3 regions of the Streptomyces sp. TG1A-60 genome follow, and region 2 is predicted to be linked to each of the others. Evidence: riboswitches for the same ligand, from Rfam matches in the RefSeq annotation. Region 2 holds a riboswitch; each other region holds the start of a gene.

Region 1 (5,766 bases), 1.7 Mb from region 2:
CGGCGGCCAGCTCGGGGTCCGTCGACAGCCGCTCCGTCATCTCCTTCATCACTCCGTTGGCCTCCAGCGTGCCGATCGCTGAGGCGGCGCGCGGGCACGTCAGGTAGTACGTCGTGGGGAAGGGCGTCCCGTCCGGCAGTCGCGGCGCCGTCTCCACGACGTCCGGCTGCCCGCACGGGCAGCGGTGCGCGATGGCGCGCAGCCCGCGCGGCGGGCGCCCGAGCTGCTGCTGGAAGGCCTCGACGTCGGCGTCGGTCGGCTTGGTGCGCGGGGTGGGCGGCGGAGGGGTCTGCATAACCTGCTACTCAAGTCCTCGGTGTGGCTCGTCGGTTCACGGCCGTCATGGGCTGACGGTTCACTGGTCGGCGGCGTCGGCCTTGTCGACCCCGTCCCAGACATTGGTGTACCAGGGGCGGTCGGCCGCCCCCTGCCTCGTACGGGACCGCGTCGCCGCGTCCGGGTCGATCATCGTGTAGCCGGTCTCGCCCGGCATCACGTAGTGCAGCCGCTCCCGGATGCGCTGCTCGGCGTACGCGTCGTCCTTCCAGCGCGCCTTGAGGTCGCGCAGTTCCTCGACCCGCTCGCGCGCCTCCTCGCGTTGCCGCTGCATGTCGGCGATCTCGGCCCGCTGGGAGACGTACTGCCTTATGGGATAGGCGAGCGCCACGATCAGCGAGCAGAGGACGAGGGCGAGCAGGGCGGCCCGGCCGGTGAGGCGGGAGCGGTGGGCCTGGCGCTTGGTCTGGGAGCGGTAGACCCGGGCGGCGGTCTGCTCACCGAGCACCCTCAGCCGGGTCGCGGTGGAGAAGCGGTCCCGGTCCCGGTCCTTCACGGCCATGTCCCGCTGCCCCTTCTCCTGTGCGTCTGGCGTGTCTCCCACGTGCGTACGTCCCCGCACACGGTACGGGACCGAGTACGGGGACGTACGTACGACGTTTCCTCCTTGCCTTCCGCCGCTGTCGGCGGCGGTGTCAGCCCTTGAAGCGCGGGAAGGCGGAGCGGCCGGCGTACACCGCTGCGTCGTCGAGGATCTCCTCGATGCGGAGCAGCTGGTTGTACTTGGCGACGCGGTCCGAGCGGGCCGGGGCACCGGTCTTGATCTGGCCGCAGTTCACGGCGACGGCGAGGTCGGCGATGGTGACGTCCTCGGTCTCGCCGGAGCGGTGGGACATCATGCACTTGAAGCCGTTGCGCTGGGCCATCTCGACGGCGTCCAGGGTCTCGGTCAGCGAGCCGATCTGGTTGACCTTGACGAGCAGGGCGTTGGCGGCACCCTCCTCGATGCCACGGGCCAGGCGCTCGGGGTTGGTGACGAACAGGTCGTCGCCGACGATCTGGACCTTGTCTCCGAGCTTGTCGGTGATGATCTTCCAGCCGTCCCAGTCGTCCTCGAACAGCGGGTCCTCGATGGAGACGAGCGGGTACGCCTCGACGAGCTCGGCGTAGTACTCGGTCATCTCGGCGGCGGAGCGCTCCTTGCCCTCGAAGACGTAGGAGCCGTCCTTGTAGAACTCGGAGGCGGCGACGTCGAGGGCCAGGGCGATCTGCTCGCCGGGGGTGTAGCCGGCCTCCTTGATCGCCTCGATGATGAGGTCGAGGGCGGCGCGGTTGGACTCCAGGTTCGGGGCGAAGCCGCCCTCGTCGCCGAGGCCGGTGGACAGGCCCTTGGTCTTCAGCACCTTCTTGAGGGTGTGGTAGACCTCCGCGCCCCAGCGCAGGGCCTCGGAGAAGGACTCCGCGCCGATGGGGGCGATCATGAACTCCTGGATGTCCACGTTGGAGTCGGCGTGCGAGCCGCCGTTCAGGATGTTCATCATCGGAACGGGCAGCAGGTGCGCGTTCGGGCCGCCCAGGTAGCGGAAGAGGGGGAGGTCGGACGCCTCGGAGGCGGCGTGGGCGACGGCGAGGGAGACGCCGAGGATGGCGTTGGCGCCGAGGGAGCCCTTGTTGTCGGTGGCGTCCAGGTCGAACATCGCCTGGTCGATGAGGCGCTGCTCGGTGGCGTCGTAGCCGACGAGCTCCGGGCCGATCTGCTCGATGACCGCGAGGACGGCCTTCTCCACGCCCTTGCCGAGGTAACGGTTGGGGTCGCCGTCACGGAGCTCGACGGCCTCGAAGGCACCGGTGGAGGCGCCGGACGGAACGGCGGCACGACCGGTGCTGCCGTCGTCGAGGCCGACCTCGACCTCGACCGTGGGGTTGCCTCGGGAGTCCAGGATTTCCCGGGCTACGACGACGTCGATGGACGGCACGAGCATCTCCTTCTTGGGGTGTGACGCGATGGCGACTAGAGCCTAACCGCCCCGGGGCGGCCGGCAGCCGACCGACCGTCTCGTGGACAGCCAGACACTACCCATTGTTCCCGGACGGAACAAAGAGGGGGTGAACGGGAAAAGGGGTGAACGGGAAAAGAAAAAGCCCCGCCCCGGTGCGTACGGGGGAATGCGCACCGGGGCGGGGAGCTCGTGGGGGACGGGGGGACGGCCCTCACGAGGTCTTCACTATGGAGAACACGGATGTGAGCGGGCTGCGGTTCAGCCGGTGAGCGGCCTGCCTTCCGGCCCGGCCGAACCGGCCCCGCCGGTCCCGGCCGTGGGGGCGGCCGGGACCGGCGACCGTGGCGGTCCGGAGGGTCAGCTCAGGTGGAGCTGCTGGCCCGGGTAGATGAAGTCGGCGTCGTCGACGATGTCCTCGTTCAGCTCGTAGAGCTTCTCCCAGCCACCCTTGACGTTCTTCTTCGCGGCGATGCCGCTGAGGGTGTCGCCGCTGACGACCTTGTACTCGCCGTCGCCCTTCTCGACCTTCTTGCCGGTCGGGGTCTCGACGGTGGGGCGCTCGGAGGAGCGGGAGGCGCGGTTCTCCTGGGTGCTCTTCTGCGTGTTCTCCTGCGTGCTCCCCTGCGAGGAGGAGTTGGAGGAGCCGGAGTTCGAACTGCCGCCGGAGGCGGCGGCGCCGTCGTACGAGGCGCCGGACAGGCCGGTGCCGCAGACCGGCCAGGCACCCTTGCCCTGGCCCGCGAGGACCTTCTCGGCGACGGCGATCTGCTGGGCCTTGCTCGCCTGGTCGGCGGTGGGGGCGTACTGCGTACCGCCGTAGCCGGCCCAGGTGGAGGCGGCGAACTGCAGGCCGCCGTAGTAGCCGTTGCCGGTGTTGATGGACCAGTTCCCGCCCGACTCGCACTGGGCGACGGCGTCCCACTCGGAGGCGGTGGCGGCCGAGGCGCTGCCGGCGGCCATCAGCGGAGCGGCGATGGCGGCGGCACCGGTGACACCGGCGACGGCGATGGCGCGGGCAGCCTTGGACGGGCGGCGGTGCTTGCCCTTGCTGGAAAGCAGCATGAAGTGATCCCCTCACCGACGCCTACGAGGTGAGCTGTCGGGTTCGGGCCGGTTGAGTTGCCCGGCCGCGCCCGCTCGCCTCTCGGCTCACGATGCGCGGCTTCACCCCGAGCCGGTTCCGGCCGTGCGGCCCCGAAGGGCCTCAACCACCGGACCCGGCGCTTACCTTGGGTCCCCCGCTCCTGCCTACGGCGCTTGACGCGACGACTGTTCCATGCGGCCGTTGGCAGGATTCGGCGTGCCGGCCGCATGAGCCCGCTGTGGGCGAGCGGTCACGACCGTAATCACGTGATTCGCCGAATTTCAAAGACGATCAGGGGGTCTGTGATTCATCTCCCACCGAGATCAAAACGGGCATTCAGGTGCGAACCCTGACTGAACTCCCGCTACTTTTCGCCCGTTTCGACACCGACTTCGAGGGTCTGACCGGGAAGGATAAGGTCCGGGTCAGTTCCGACCGTGCCCTCGTTCTCCGCGTACAGCTGCCGCCATCCGCCGTCCAGGCCGAGCGACTTCGCGATGACGGTCAGACTGTCGCCCGCGCGGACCGTGTACGCCCCCTCCACGGCCTCGCGCGCCGCGTCGCCGCCACGGGAGGCGTGACGGCCGGAGGGCGAGGAGTCGGCACGGGAGCCGTCGGTCACGTCCGTGCCGGCACCCGCGGCCTCGTCGGCACTGGCGCCGCGGTGGCGGCCGGTGCCGGTCTCGCTGTCGTCGACGACCGAAGAGCTGTCGCTCTGCTCAGATTTACCCGATTCGTCCGAGTTTCCCGAATCATCCGATTCGGCGAGAGCCTCGGCGGAACCCTCGGTGACCCCCGAGGGCGAGCCGGAGGATCCCGACGACGCGGAGGATTCGGACGAGCTGGTCGAACCGGATGAATCAGATGAATCCTTCGTACCGCTCGAACCATCCGAACCGTCCGAGTTCGACGGGTCACCCGCGACGCCGGTGTCCACGTCGGCGGAGCCGGAGTCGCCGCCGAGGTCGTGAAGCAGTCCGCAGGTGCGCCAGACGCCGACGCCCTGGTCGGCGAGTATCCTCTCGGCGACCGCTATCTGCTGCGAACGGCTGGCCCGGTCGGCGCTCGTCGCGTAGTCGAGGCCGCCGTACCTCTCCCAGTCCTCCTGGGAGACCTGGAGGCCGCCGTAGCGCCCGTTGCCGGTGTCCGCGCTCCAGGAGCCGCCGCTCTCGCACTCCGCCACCTGGTCCCAGGTGGTTCCACTGGCCGCGCTCGCGCCGGTGGCGCCGAGGAGTGGGATGGCGATGGCCGAGCCGGTCACTCCGGCCGCGACGAGGAGGGCCGGAGCCTGACGGGGGCGACGGTGACGACCGTTCCCGGAGAGCATGCGGTTGCCTTTCACGCGACAGCGGTGACCTGTGCGACGGGCGCAGACCCTTCGCACTGATGCGTGAACGTATCGGCAGACGATCAGTTGTCACAAGTTAATGCAGCGCAGATCACGTGAAGATCACGAACTTGAGGGTGTGTCATCTTCTGGCTCGGAACGGGGTACTGCTACCGGCCGCTCACGGGCTGTCGCGGGGGGCGATGGAGGCCGTTGCCGGGGGCCGACGCGGGCCGTCAACGGCCGACACGGGCCCTCGGGGGCCGACGATCCGGACCGAACTCCACCGGAAGCGTGCGCAGTCCACGCATGATGAGCCCTCCCCGCCACCTCAGATCGGCCGGATCCACTCCGAGTCGCAGGTCGGGGAGACGGGTGAGAAGCGTCGCCAGGGCGGTCTGGCCCTCAAGGCGGGCGAGCGGGGCGCCGAGGCAGTAGTGGATGCCGTGGCCGTAGCCGAGGTGCTGGTTGTCGCGGCGGGAGAGGTCGAGCGTGTCGGGGTCGTCGAAGCGGGCCGGGTCGCGGTCGGCCGCGGCGAGGACGACGAGGACGGGGTCACCGGGCGCGATGTCCTCACCGCCGATCGTGAGGGGCCGCGTGGCGAAGCGCCAGGTGGCGAGTTCGACGGGGCCGTCGAAGCGGAGGAGTTCCTCGACACCGGTCTGGAGCAGCGCGGTCTCCTCGGCGGCCAGGGATGCCTGGAGACGGGCGCGTTGCCCGGGGTGGGTGAGGAGGGCGTACGTGCCGTTCCCGATGAGGTTGACGGTCGTCTCGAACCCGGCGAACAGCAGGATGAAGGCCATCGCCGCTGCCTCGTTCTCGGTGAGGTGCTCACCGTGGTCGGAGGCTCGGATGAGCCCGGAGATGAGGTCTTCGCCGGGGGCGGGGGCGTCGGGCAGCGCCGCGCGCTTGCGGTGGATGAGGTCGGCGAGATAGCCGCGCATCTTCTTCACCGACCGGGCCACCCCGCCGCGTGGGCCGCCGCCGTGGCGGATCATCATCCCCGCCCAGTCCCGGAAGTCGTCCTGGTCCTCCCGGGGGACGCCGAGCAGGTCGCAGATCGCGTAGATGGGGAGGGG
Region 2 (5,766 bases):
GTACTCGGCCGCGTCGTCCAGCAGCGACAGCTTCTGCTTGTCGGGGCCGTCGGCGGCGACCCGCAACGTGTGGGTCCCGGAGGCGAGTTCGAGGAGCTTGGCGGAAGGGTCGGCGGCCGATCCGCCGTCGCCCTCGGAAGGGTCCTGCGCGAGGCCGCCCGCCAGACCGCCCAGATCGGGCAGGCCCAGATCCGTGGTGATCTTCACCGTGCCGGACACCTGCTGCACGTCCGAGGCAGCGATCTTCTCGATGAGTTCCTGTGCGCTGATCTTCGGCAGATCGGGGTCACCGGAGCCGGCGAAGGCCGGGACGAGCCCGATGGTCGCGGCCGCCACGCCCAGCACGGTGACCGGGACGACATAGCGCGCCGCCTTGCGTCGCCGTGCCGAGCGCTTCTCCTCGACCTCGGCCGCGAGCACGGCCGCGTCACCGGCCCGGCCGCTGTCGTCGGTTTCGTACGGTGCCATGTGTGCCTTACCTCCGTCGTCGGCGGCGGCGTCTGCTCAGAGCCGCCATTCTCACCCGAATCGGTGAGGAGTGGTGATACCCATCTGACCAAATCGGCCGCCGGGAATCGTCAGACTCGGGGCTCAACTCCACGTACTGCTACGGGATGACATGACAAGGCAACACCGGTCCGAACCCGTAGGGGTCGTCGGGGTCGCGAAAGGGCACGCGACGGCGCCGCCGAGCGCGGCGGGCCCGGCAACCCCTTCGCGCAGCTCCCAGCTCGTGGAGGGGGCGGGCAGGGGCGGCGAGGGCCGTTCGGGCGCCTAACCCGCCCGGTGCACGACCGCGTCGCACAGCTCCACGAGCGCGGCCTTCGCGTCGCACTCCGGCAGGGGCGTCAGCACGGCGCGCGCCTCCTCGGCGTAGCGGATCGTGTCGCGGCGGGCCTGTTCCAGGGCGGGGTGGACGCGGAGCCGGGTGAGGGCCTCGGCGTGCCGGGCCTCGTCGGTGAGATCGGAGTCGAGCAGCTCGCACAGGGCGATGTCGTCCGGCAGCCCCAGCCGTCCCGCCCGCTCGCGCAGCCGCAGCACCGGCATGGTCGGCACGCCCTCGCGGAGATCCGTCCCCGGTGTCTTGCCGGACTCGTGCGAGTCGGAGGCGATGTCGAGGACGTCGTCCGCGAGCTGGAAGGCGACGCCGAGCCGCTCCCCGTACTGGGTCAGCACGTCGACCACCGTCCCGTCGGCTCCCGCCATCAGCGCGCCGAGCCGTCCGGCGACCGCGACCAGGGAGCCGGTCTTGCCGCCGAGCACATCGAGGTAGTGCTCGATCGGGTCGCGTCCGTCGCGCGGCCCCGCCGTCTCCAGGATCTGCCCGGTGACCAGCCGCTCGAAGGCCTCGGCCTGGATACGGACGGCGTCCGGACCGAGGTCGGCGAGGACATGCGAGGCACGGGCAAAAAGGAAATCGCCGGTCAGAACGGCCAGGGAGTTGTCCCAGCGCGCGTTCGCACTCGGCACGCCCCGGCGCACCTCGGCCTCGTCCATCACGTCGTCGTGGTACAGCGTGGCGAGATGCGTCAGCTCGACCACCACGGCCGAGGGCACGACCCCCGGCGCGTACGGGTCGCCGAACTGCGCCGCGAGCATCACCAGCAGCGGCCGGAACCGCTTGCCGCCCGCGCGCAGCAGGTGCTGGGCGGCCTCCTGGATGAAGGGCACCTCGCTCTTGGTGGCTTCGAGCAGACCCTCCTCGACGGCCGCTATTCCGGCCTGGACATCGGCTTCGAGAGCCTGGTCCCGCGCGCTCAGCCCAAACGGCTCGACGACGGTCACGAGGGTTCTCCTGTCTGCTGACGTCTGCTGACGGTCACACGGTCGGTCTCACGGTCGATGACAAAGTTTGTCGATCTGTCGCTGCCATCACCCGAGTCAGCGTATCCGGTCACCTTTCGATCGCCACGAGCGCCCACGGGTTCGCCCGGGGTGGTATGGGACCGCACTCTCCGTATTGCTGATCAACTGATGCGCGCCGATATCCGCCGACGCACACGCCACGCCCCGGCCCGCACGGCGCACCAGGTACCGGCCCGCACGGCGCCCCCGCACACGGTCGCGTACGGCGCCCCACGCGACGCCCCGTCCCGGGCGCCCGCGCCCCCTTCCCGTCCCGCACACACCCCTGCCACCCTCGGCCCGAGTTGACCGATTTGCGGAGTACCGCCCACTTCACCCGACTCCTCTCGTGAGTTGAGTCACGCGCTCCCCGTGCGACACCTTCGCCCCACCCCGTGGATTCTCCCTTTGCGGTAGGCAAGTTGAGCCGCACCCCGCACCCGCACCAGAACGCCGGAACACGACGAAGTCAAGGTCAACTGGATCAATCCACCCAACCGGGACTTGTTCCTGCCATGTGCTCTCGCATACGTTCACACCTCGTCCGGACGGATCGCCGAATCCTGCCGCCGCCCGGACTCCCCACCCACCACTCATCCACGCACGGCAGGAGCGGGGGACCCAGGCAAGCCGCCGGTCCGTCTTTCCCCATCGGACCGGCTAGGGGTGAAGCCACGCGCAGTACGAGCGGACGCGGCACGCACAGCGACCGCCGGACGACGCGCGCGGCCGGGCATCTCCAGCCCGAACCCGACAGCTCACCTCGCAGGCGCCGGAGAGGAATCCTCATGCCCGCACGAGGCAAGCACCGTCGCCCCAGAACCAACCCGCTGACCCGTGGTGTCGTCGCCGCCGGAACCGGCGGGGCCGCACTCGTCCTCCCGCTCGTGGTCGCCACCACCGCGAACGCCGCCGTACCGGCCCAGGCCGCCACCTCCGTACAGTCAGCCCCGCGGTCCGCGCCGGCCGCGGCGGCCAAGTCCCTTACGTACACCGTGGTCTCCGGTGACACGCTCTCCTCGATCGCGCGCAAGCACGGCACGAGCGGCGGCTGGCAGCGGCTCTACAAGGACAACCGCGCGGCCGTCGGCGACAACCCCGCGCTGATCCACCCGGGCCTGAAGCTGGCAGTGAAGGCGAAGAAGTCGTCCACCGCGCCGAAGGCCTCCGCGTCCGGCATGGCGTCCAAGGCCTCCACGGCCACACAGGCGTCGCTCAAGACGTACACGAACGACCTCGACGGCTGGATCCGCGAGTCGCTGGACATCATGGCGCAAAAGGGAATCCCCGGGACGTACAACGGGATTTACCGCAACATCATGCGGGAGTCGTCGGGCAACCCGCAGGCCATCAACAACTGGGACTCCAACGCCGCCGCGGGCACCCCGTCGAAGGGTCTCCTGCAGGTCATCGACCCGACCTTCGCCGCCTACCACGTGGCCGGCACCCCGTACGACCCCTACGACCCGGTCGCGAACATCACGGCGGCGTGCAACTACGCCGCCGCGCGGTACGGCTCGATCGACAACGTCTTCGGGCCGTACTGAACCGGGCGTGCTGAACCGGCCGTACCGAAGCAGGCGTGCTGACCCTGCCGTGCTGAACCCCTCGCCCAGGGCCTGATCCGCCGACAGGCCCTGGGCACACGGGCACACGGGCACACGGGCGCTACGAGAACAGCCGGTCCAGCACCACAGCGATCCCGTCCTCCTCGTTCGAGAGGGTCACCTCGTCGGCGACGGCCTTGAGTTCGGGGTGGGCGTTGGCCATGGCGACCCCGTGCGCGGCCCAGTCGAACATCGGGATGTCGTTGGGCATGTCACCGAAGGCGATGGTCTCGGCCGGAGTCAGTCCGAGATGGTCGGCGGCCAGGGCGAGGCCCGTCGCCTTGGTGATGCCGCACGGCTGGAGTTCGACGGTGCCGGGCCCCGACATGGTGACCGTCGCCAGCGAACCGACCGCCATGCGCGCCGCCGAGGCCAACTCGTCGTCGGACAGACAGGGATGGCGCAGCAGCACCTTGCTGATGGGCTCGCACCACAGGTCGTCCCGGCGCGGCACGCGTACGGCGGGCAGCGTGGGGTGCGGCATGAGGTAGCCGGGCTCGATCAGGGTGAGGCCGTCGGCCCCGTCCTGGTCGACGGCCGCGTACAGCTGTCCGACCTCGGCCTCGATCTTGCCGAGCGCGGTCTCGGCGAGTTCCCGGTCCAGGGTGACGGACCAGAGCAGCCGGTTCGCGCCGGTGTCGTACAACTGCGCGCCCTGCCCGCACACCGCGAGCCCCCTGCTGCCTAGGTCCTCCAGCAGCGGGCGCGCTCTCGGCGCCGGCCGTCCCGTCACCACGAGGTGCTGAGCACCGGCCTCCGTGGCCCGCGCCAGCGCGGCGAGGGACCGGTCGGAGAGCGTGTCGTCACTGCGCAGGAGCGTTCCGTCCAGGTCAGTTGCGATGAGTGTATACGCGGTGGGAGCGGCCATGATCAGAGAATACGGATGCGGCGCCCCATCGGTTCGACGCGAGCCGGACGACGTCCGGCACCCCGACAGCGGTACCGCACCCCAACGTCAACTCCCTTTTCCCGAAATGTTGTTCAGCGGAGCGTCACGGTCTCGCCCCTGAGGGGGCCGCACTCCACGGACCGGACCCGGCTTCCCGGAACCGCCTCACCCGTGCACCGCCGCGAGATGCCGAGCCAACCGAGGCGAGGCGAACTGCGTCCCGCACACGAACCGCATCACCGGCCCGTACGACGCCGCCGCCGGCAGCCCCGTGAAGTACAGCCCCGGTATCGAGGCCCGGAACCCCGCCCCCAGAACCGGCGCACCCCGGCTGACAGCCAGCTCGGTACGGAGTTCATGCCCCAGGAAGCCCATCGACCCGAGGTCGACGCGGTAGCCGGTCGCCGCGATGACATGGTCGGCGGCCAGTTCCTCGGTCCGGCCCTCATGGCTCCGCAGGGTCAGCCGCGGGCGCCCGTCGATGACGCCGGACCGCACGACCCGCGCCACCTCGCACACCTCGACCCGCCCCTCGAACCGCTCCCGCAGCCACCACGCGCCGAGCGGCCCGAGCACCCGGCGGACCAGGAAGTGCCGGGTGGTGGCGGGCAGGTACCGGTAGGGGTGCGGGTAGTAGCTGAGCGCGTACAGCGACCAGGCCCGGCCGAACGGTGACTCGGGACGCAGCCGGGGCTGGTCCCAGGGGGGCGCGCCGAAGGCCACCGCGCCCCGGCCGCGCGCCACCACACGCACCCGGGCGCCGGCCTCGGCCGCCAGCACCGCCGTCTCCAGGGCGGACTGCCCCGCGCCCACGACGATCAGTTCCCTGCCCTGGAACCGGCTCAGGTCGGGGTGCTGGGAGCTGTGCGAGACGGGCCCGGTGGGGGTGGGTCCGTCGACGGTCGCGCCCGCCAGCCCGGTCGGCAGATGGGCCAGTCCGGACAGCCCGCTCGCCACCACGACGGCCCGTGCCGTGAACAACTCTCCCGAGTCCAGCTTGAGTTCGAAGCCACCACCGTTGCCCCGGTCCACGGACACGACCCGCACCCGCTCCAGCCCGGGCACGAGCCGCTGCTGGAACCACGTCCCGTAGGAGATGAACGTCCCCACCGGGATGATGTCCTCGTCGGTCACCAGCCTCCTGATGCCGGCCGCCTCGCAGTAGTCGGCGAGGGTGTGACCGCCCTGCGGGGCGTCGATGGTGGACGCCACCGGGGTCGACTTGAGCAGCATCCCGGCGGGCATGTTGTCCCGCCAGCTCACCATGGGTTCGCCGAAGACACGGACCGGAACCGACCGCGCCCGCAGATGCGCGGCGGTGGACAGGCCGAACGGCCCGGCACCGATGACTGCTACCGGTTGAATCACGAAGTCCCTCCCCAGGACGCGATGTGCCTACTTCGTGTGGCGCCGTTCGGTCACTGC
Region 3 (5,766 bases), 1.3 Mb from region 2:
CGACGAGGAGCTCGCCCGGTTCGCCGCGGAGGGCCCCACGGCGGAGGAGATGGAGCGTGCCCAGGCCCAGTTGGAGCGCGAGTGGCTGGACCGGCTGGGCACGGTCGCGGGCCGCGCCGACGAACTGTGCCGGTTCGCGGTCCTGTTCGGCGACCCGAAGCTCGCCCTCACCGCCGTCGACCGCGTGTTGGAGGTGACGGCCGAAGAGGTCCAGGAGGTCGCCAAGGCGCGCCTGCGGCCCGACAACCGCGCGGTGCTCGTCTACGAGCCCGTCGCCGGCGACGAGGAAGAGGAGGCCGCCGCGGCGCAGGCCGCCGAAACCACCGACGAGAACGAGGAGTCGGAGAAGTGACCGATCTCGCGACCATGGACTTCCACCCGCAGCCCCAGGCCGGCGAGGCCAGGCCCTGGGCCTTCCCGGCGCCCGAGCGCGGCACCCTGGACAACGGCATGACCGTGCTGCGCTGCCACCGTCCCGGCCAGCAGGTCGTCGCCGTCGAGGTGCTCCTCGACGCGCCTCTGGACGCCGAGCCGGCCGGCCTCGACGGCGTCGCCACCATCATGACCAGGGCGTTCTCCGAGGGCACCGACAAGCACTCCGCCGAGGAGTTCGCCGCCGAGCTGGAGCGTTGCGGCGCCACCCTGGACTCGCACGCGGACCACCCCGGTGTACGCCTGTCCCTGGAAGTGCCCGTGTCCCGGTTGGCGAAGGCGCTCGGCCTGCTCGCCGACGCCCTGCGGGCACCCGCGTTCGCCGACAGCGAGATCGAGCGGCTGGTGGCAAACCGGCTCGACGAGATCCCGCACGAGACGGCCAACCCGGGCCGCCGGGCGGCGAAGGAGCTGTCCAAGCAGCTGTTTCCGGCCGACTCGCGCATGTCGCGCCCCCGCCAGGGCACCGAGGAGACCGTCGAGGGCATCGACTCCGCGGCCGTACGCGCCTTCTACGAGAGGCACGTGCGCCCCGCGACGGCCACCGCCGTGGTCGTCGGCGACCTCACCGGTGTCGACCTCGACGCGGTGCTCGGCGACACCCTGGGCGCCTGGACCAGCTCCCCGGCCAAGCCGCGCCCGGTGCCGTCGGTGACCGCCGACGACACCGGGCGGGTGATCATCGTGGACCGTCCCGGCTCCGTCCAGACCCAGTTGCTCATCGGCCGAGTGGGCGCCGACCGGCACGACCGCGTGTGGCCGGCCCAGGTGCTCGGCACCTACTGCCTCGGCGGCACCCTCACCTCCCGTCTGGACCGGGTCCTGCGCGAGGAGAAGGGCTACACCTACGGCGTGCGCGCGTTCGGCCAGGTGCTGCGCTCGGCGCCCGACGGCTCGGGCACCGCGATGCTAGCCGTCAGCGGCTCGGTCGACACGCCGAACACCGGGCCGGCGCTCGACGACCTGTGGACGGTGCTGCGCACCCTCGCCGCCGAGGGTCTGACCGACGCCGAGCGCGACGTCGCCGTACAGAACCTCGTCGGGGTCGCCCCCCTCAAGTTCGAGACCGCCGCGGCCGTGGCGAGCACACTGGCCGACCAGGTCGAGCAGTACCTGCCGGACGACTACCAGTCGACGCTCTACCGGCAACTCGCCGCCACCGGCACGGTGGAGGCCACCGTGGCCGCCGTGAGCGCCTTCCCGGTGGACCGTCTGGTGACCGTCCTCGTCGGCGACGCCGCCGCGATCGAGGAGCCGGTCAGGGCCCTCGGTATCGGCGAAGTCACCGTCGTACCGGCGGAGTAGAGGCAGGACGGAAGGCGGCGTACAGAAGGGGCCCCGGTGACTGAGGAGTCACCGGGGCCCCTGTTTGTCCATATTGATGGCAGAGGTTGCACGTCTGCCCTGTGGCGTGCGCTACAAAACCCGTGATTCGTTTGTTATTTCGAGGACGGCCCGCTTAGCGTCAGTCCGGCTGTTCGTCAGCAGTCCGCCGCAGCCGCGGCACCGGACAGTCATCGCCGAGTCCCCGTATGGCGCGAGCCAGGGGAGCCGGGGACCCACCGCAGTCCCTGGGGTGAATCGGACGCCCTTCGCGAAGCGCCGCGACACGAGGGGTTTCCGTAGGAGACCTTCCTGCTCCGAACCCGTCAGCTAACCCGGTAGGCGAGAGGGAAGGAAAGGACCAGCCACTTCATGGCGTTCACCCGCGCCCCCGGGAAGCACCGCCGACCCGGCCGCGTGAAGCGCGCGACCACGAGGAACGTGGGCGTCGCCGCTCTCACCGGCACCGGTGTCATCGGAACCCTCGCCGCTCCCGCGCTCGCCGCGGAGCCGGCTCCCGAGCAGACCGGACTGAACCAGATCATCACCCTCGGGGACACGGTCGCCGAGCAGGTCGACGCCCAAGCCGTCGCCCAGCAGCAGGCCGCCGAGGTGGCCGCCGTCAAGAAGAAGGCACAGGAGGCGGCCAGGAAGGCCGCCGCCGAGAAGGCCGAACAGGAACGTGCCGCCGCCGAGGAGCGCGAGGAGATCAAGGCGCGTGCCGCCCGCGCCGCCGAGCGTGAGCGCCTCAACTCCTACGTCGCCCCGATCAGCGGCTCGTACGTCTCCACCGGCTACAAGGCCGGCGGCGCCGTCTGGTCCTCCGGTAGCCACACCGGCGTCGACTTCCACGCCGCGGCCGGCACCGCCGTCCAGGCGGTGGGCTCCGGCACCGTCGTCGAGGCGGGCTGGGGGGCTCGTACGGCAACAACATCATCATCAGGATGAACGACGGCACGTACACCCAGTACGGCCACCTGTCGTCCATCGCCGTCTCCGTCGGCCAGACGGTCACCCCGGGCCAGCAGATAGGCCTTTCCGGGGCGACCGGCAACGTCACCGGCGCGCATCTGCACTTCGAGGCGCGGACGACGGCCGAGTACGGCTCGGACATCGATCCCCTCGCGTACCTGCGCTCGCACGGCGTGAACGTCTGACGCGCTCACAGTGCTTCGCGGGAGGCCCCGGCTCGCCGAGCCGGGGCTTTCCTCGTTGTGGCGTACCCGATGTCCAAAAAATATCCATGGATTCCGGCCTGCCATCGGAAATTCCGGCTCGCTGCAATAGAGTCGCTGGAACACGCGTCAATCATCGACGTTTCACGGGGCTTAAGGCGGAGGTCGGTATGCGTATTCCGGCGCATTCGGTATGCACGGCGATCCGTGATGACATCGTCGCGGGTGTCTACGAGCGCGGCAGCCGCCTCACCGAGGAACTGCTCGCACGCCGGTACGGCGTCAGCCGCGTCCCCGTGCGCGAGGCGCTGCGCACGCTGGAGGCCGAGGGCTTCGTGGTGACCCGCCGACACGCGGGCGCGTGCGTCGCCGAGCCGACCGAGCAGGAGGCCGCCGATCTGCTGGAGATGCGCATGCTGCTGGAGCCGCTGGGCGCCGCCCGGGCCGCCCAGCGCCGTACGGAGGCGCACCTCAAGGTGTTGCGTGGCCTGGTCAGGCTGGGCCAGGAGCGGGCTCGGCGGGGCAGCAGCGAGGATCTGCGCTCCTTGGGCGGCTGGTTTCACGAGACGCTCGCACAGGCGTCCGGCAGCCCCGCGCTGACCTCGACACTCGCCCAGCTGCGGCACAAGATCGCCTGGATGTACGCGGTGGAGGCGCCGGCCGACCCCGTGGAGTCCTGGGCGGAGCATGGCGGCATCGTGGACGCGGTCGCGCGCGGCGACGGCGAGCGGGCCCGCACGATCACATCCCTGCACACCGAGCGCGCCACCGCCGCGCACCGGCTGCGATTTCCGGGCGGGCCCGGCGGGACGGAGCGCCCGGGTCGTGTGAGGACTTCGCAACACCACGTAAACATGCCGAGCCTGCGGCATTAACACGGGCGCCGTATACAAAGAGAGAAGAATTCTGTGGGGCATTATTCATGCTGCCCGCAGGCGGAAATGCGAAGGGCCCGCCCGATAAATCGGACGAGCCCTTCGGTGTGTACGCGGGTGGCCTTCCAGGCCTTTTCCGCTTTCTCTACCGGACCACTCAGACCGTCTCGGGGAGTTCTTCGAGTCCCTCGGCCACGAGCTTCGCCAGCCGGTCCAGCGCGGCGTCCGCCCCCTCGGCGTCGGAGGTGAGCACGATCTCCTCGCCGCCCTGGGCGCCCAGGCCCAGGACCGCCAGCATGGAGGCCGCGTTGACGGGGTTCCCGTCGGTCTTGGCGATCGTCACGGGGATGCCGGAGGCCGTGGCGGCCCGGACGAAGATGGATGCGGGGCGGGCGTGGAGGCCCTCGGCCCAGCCGACGTTGACGCGGCGCTCAGCCATGTGATGCTGCCCTTCAGATGTCTCGGGTACCTCAGAGAGGTCTAGACCTCTTTGTCCAGACCAGTTTCCCACAGGGTGAAGCGCGCCGGACCGGGCCCACGGCCTGACCACGAACCGGCTGCCGTCCTCCCGTTTGTGCTTGCCCAGACTGCCTCGCGCCACTGTCGTACGCGAGCCGTACGCTGGGGCCCATGCAGACCTCGTCGGACCGGCACGAGTACCCCGCCCACTGGGAGGCCGACGTGGTGCTGCGCGACGGCGGCACCGCACGCATCAGGCCCATCACCGTTGATGACGCCGAGCGTCTCGTCAGCTTCTACGAGCAGGTCTCGGACGAGTCGAAGTACTACCGCTTCTTCGCGCCGTACCCTCGCCTGTCCGCCAAGGACGTCCACCGCTTCACGCACCACGACTTTGTGGACCGGGTGGGGCTCGCCGCCACCGTCGGCGGCGAGTTCATCGCCACCGTACGCTACGACCGCATCGACGCCGAGGGAATGCCCGCGTCGGCCCCTGCCGACGAGGCCGAGGTCGCCTTCCTCGTCCAGGACGCCCATCAGGGCCGCGGCGTCGCCTCCGCCCTCCTTGAACACATCGCCGCCGTCGCCCGCGAACGCGACATCAGGCGCTTCGCCGCCGAGGTGCTGCCGGCCAACAGCAAGATGATCAAGGTGTTCACGGACGCCGGGTACCAGCAGAAGCGCAGCTTCGAGGACGGCGTCGTCCGCCTGGAGTTCGACCTGGAGCCCACCGACCGCTCCCTCGCCGTCCAGCGCGCGCGGGAGCAGCGCGCCGAGGCCAGGTCCGTCCAGCGGCTTCTCGCCCCCGGCTCGGTCGCCGTCATCGGCGCCGGGCGCACACCGGGCGGAGTGGGCCGCAGCGTCCTCGCCAACCTCCTGGACGCGGGGTTCACCGGTCGGCTGTACGCGGTGAACAACGCCTTCGGGGAGGACGAGACGGAACTCGCCGGCGTGCCCGCCCACCGGTCCGTCACCGACATCGAGGGGCCCGTCGACCTCGCGGTCGTCGCCGTCCCGGCCGCGTACGTCCCCGAGGTCGTCGCCGAGTGCGGTGAGCACGGCGTGCAGGGGCTCGTGGTCGTCTCCGCCGGGTACGCCGAGAGCGGCCCCGACGGGCGGGAGCGCCAGCGCGAACTGGTGCGCCAGGCCCGTACGTACGGCATGCGCATCATCGGACCGAACGCCTTCGGGATCATCAACACCGCCCCCGGCGTACGGCTCAACGCCTCGCTCGCCCCCGAGACGCCGCGCCCCGGACGCATCGGCCTCTTCGCCCAGTCCGGCGCCGTCGGGATCGCGCTCCTGTCCCGGCTGCACCGGCGCGGAGGAGGGGTCACCGGCGTCACCGGCGTCTCCACCTTCGTGTCGTCCGGCAACCGCGCGGACGTGTCCGGGAACGACGTCCTGCAGTACTGGTACGAGGACCCCGACACCGACGTGGTCCTGATGTACCTGGAGTCCATCGGCAACCCGCGCAAGTTCACCCGCCTCGCCCGGCGCAC

The links. Region 2 has a riboswitch for cyclic di-AMP ahead of WBG99_RS13770 (LysM peptidoglycan-binding domain-containing protein). Riboswitches for the same ligand answer to the same signal wherever they lie in the genome.
Positions count from the first base shown of each region.
Region 1: it holds a riboswitch for cyclic di-AMP, as region 2 does, so the genes downstream of both, WBG99_RS21515 (transglycosylase family protein) here and WBG99_RS13770 (LysM peptidoglycan-binding domain-containing protein) in region 2, are expected to answer to the same signal.
Region 3: it holds a riboswitch for cyclic di-AMP, as region 2 does, so the genes downstream of both, WBG99_RS08125 (M23 family metallopeptidase) here and WBG99_RS13770 (LysM peptidoglycan-binding domain-containing protein) in region 2, are expected to answer to the same signal.

Region 1 covers NZ_CP147520.1:4,941,987-4,947,752, reverse strand. Annotated here, with positions in the region: gene WBG99_RS21530 (DUF501 domain-containing protein) at 1-295, opposite strand, end outside; gene WBG99_RS21525 (septum formation initiator family protein) at 356-838, opposite strand; gene eno (phosphopyruvate hydratase) at 972-2,252, opposite strand; gene WBG99_RS21515 (transglycosylase family protein) at 2,634-3,338, opposite strand; cyclic di-AMP (ydaO/yuaA leader) riboswitch at 3,343-3,542, opposite strand; gene WBG99_RS21510 (transglycosylase family protein) at 3,725-4,687, opposite strand; gene WBG99_RS21505 (cytochrome P450) at 4,924-5,766, opposite strand, start outside.
Region 2 covers NZ_CP147520.1:3,284,861-3,290,626, forward strand. Annotated here, with positions in the region: gene WBG99_RS13760 (DUF2092 domain-containing protein) at 1-468, opposite strand, end outside; gene WBG99_RS13765 (polyprenyl synthetase family protein) at 775-1,785, opposite strand; cyclic di-AMP (ydaO/yuaA leader) riboswitch at 2,430-2,632, shown strand; gene WBG99_RS13770 (LysM peptidoglycan-binding domain-containing protein) at 2,634-3,392, shown strand; gene WBG99_RS13775 (HAD family hydrolase) at 3,514-4,320, opposite strand; gene WBG99_RS13780 (FAD-dependent oxidoreductase) at 4,507-5,709, opposite strand.
Region 3 covers NZ_CP147520.1:1,993,879-1,999,644, reverse strand. Annotated here, with positions in the region: gene WBG99_RS08135 (pitrilysin family protein) at 1-352, shown strand, start outside; gene WBG99_RS08130 (pitrilysin family protein) at 349-1,737, shown strand; cyclic di-AMP (ydaO/yuaA leader) riboswitch at 1,941-2,115, shown strand; partial or broken gene WBG99_RS08125 (M23 family metallopeptidase) at 2,128-2,912, shown strand; gene WBG99_RS08120 (GntR family transcriptional regulator) at 3,101-3,805, shown strand; gene WBG99_RS08115 (HPr family phosphocarrier protein) at 3,963-4,244, opposite strand; gene WBG99_RS08110 (GNAT family N-acetyltransferase) at 4,436-5,766, shown strand, end outside.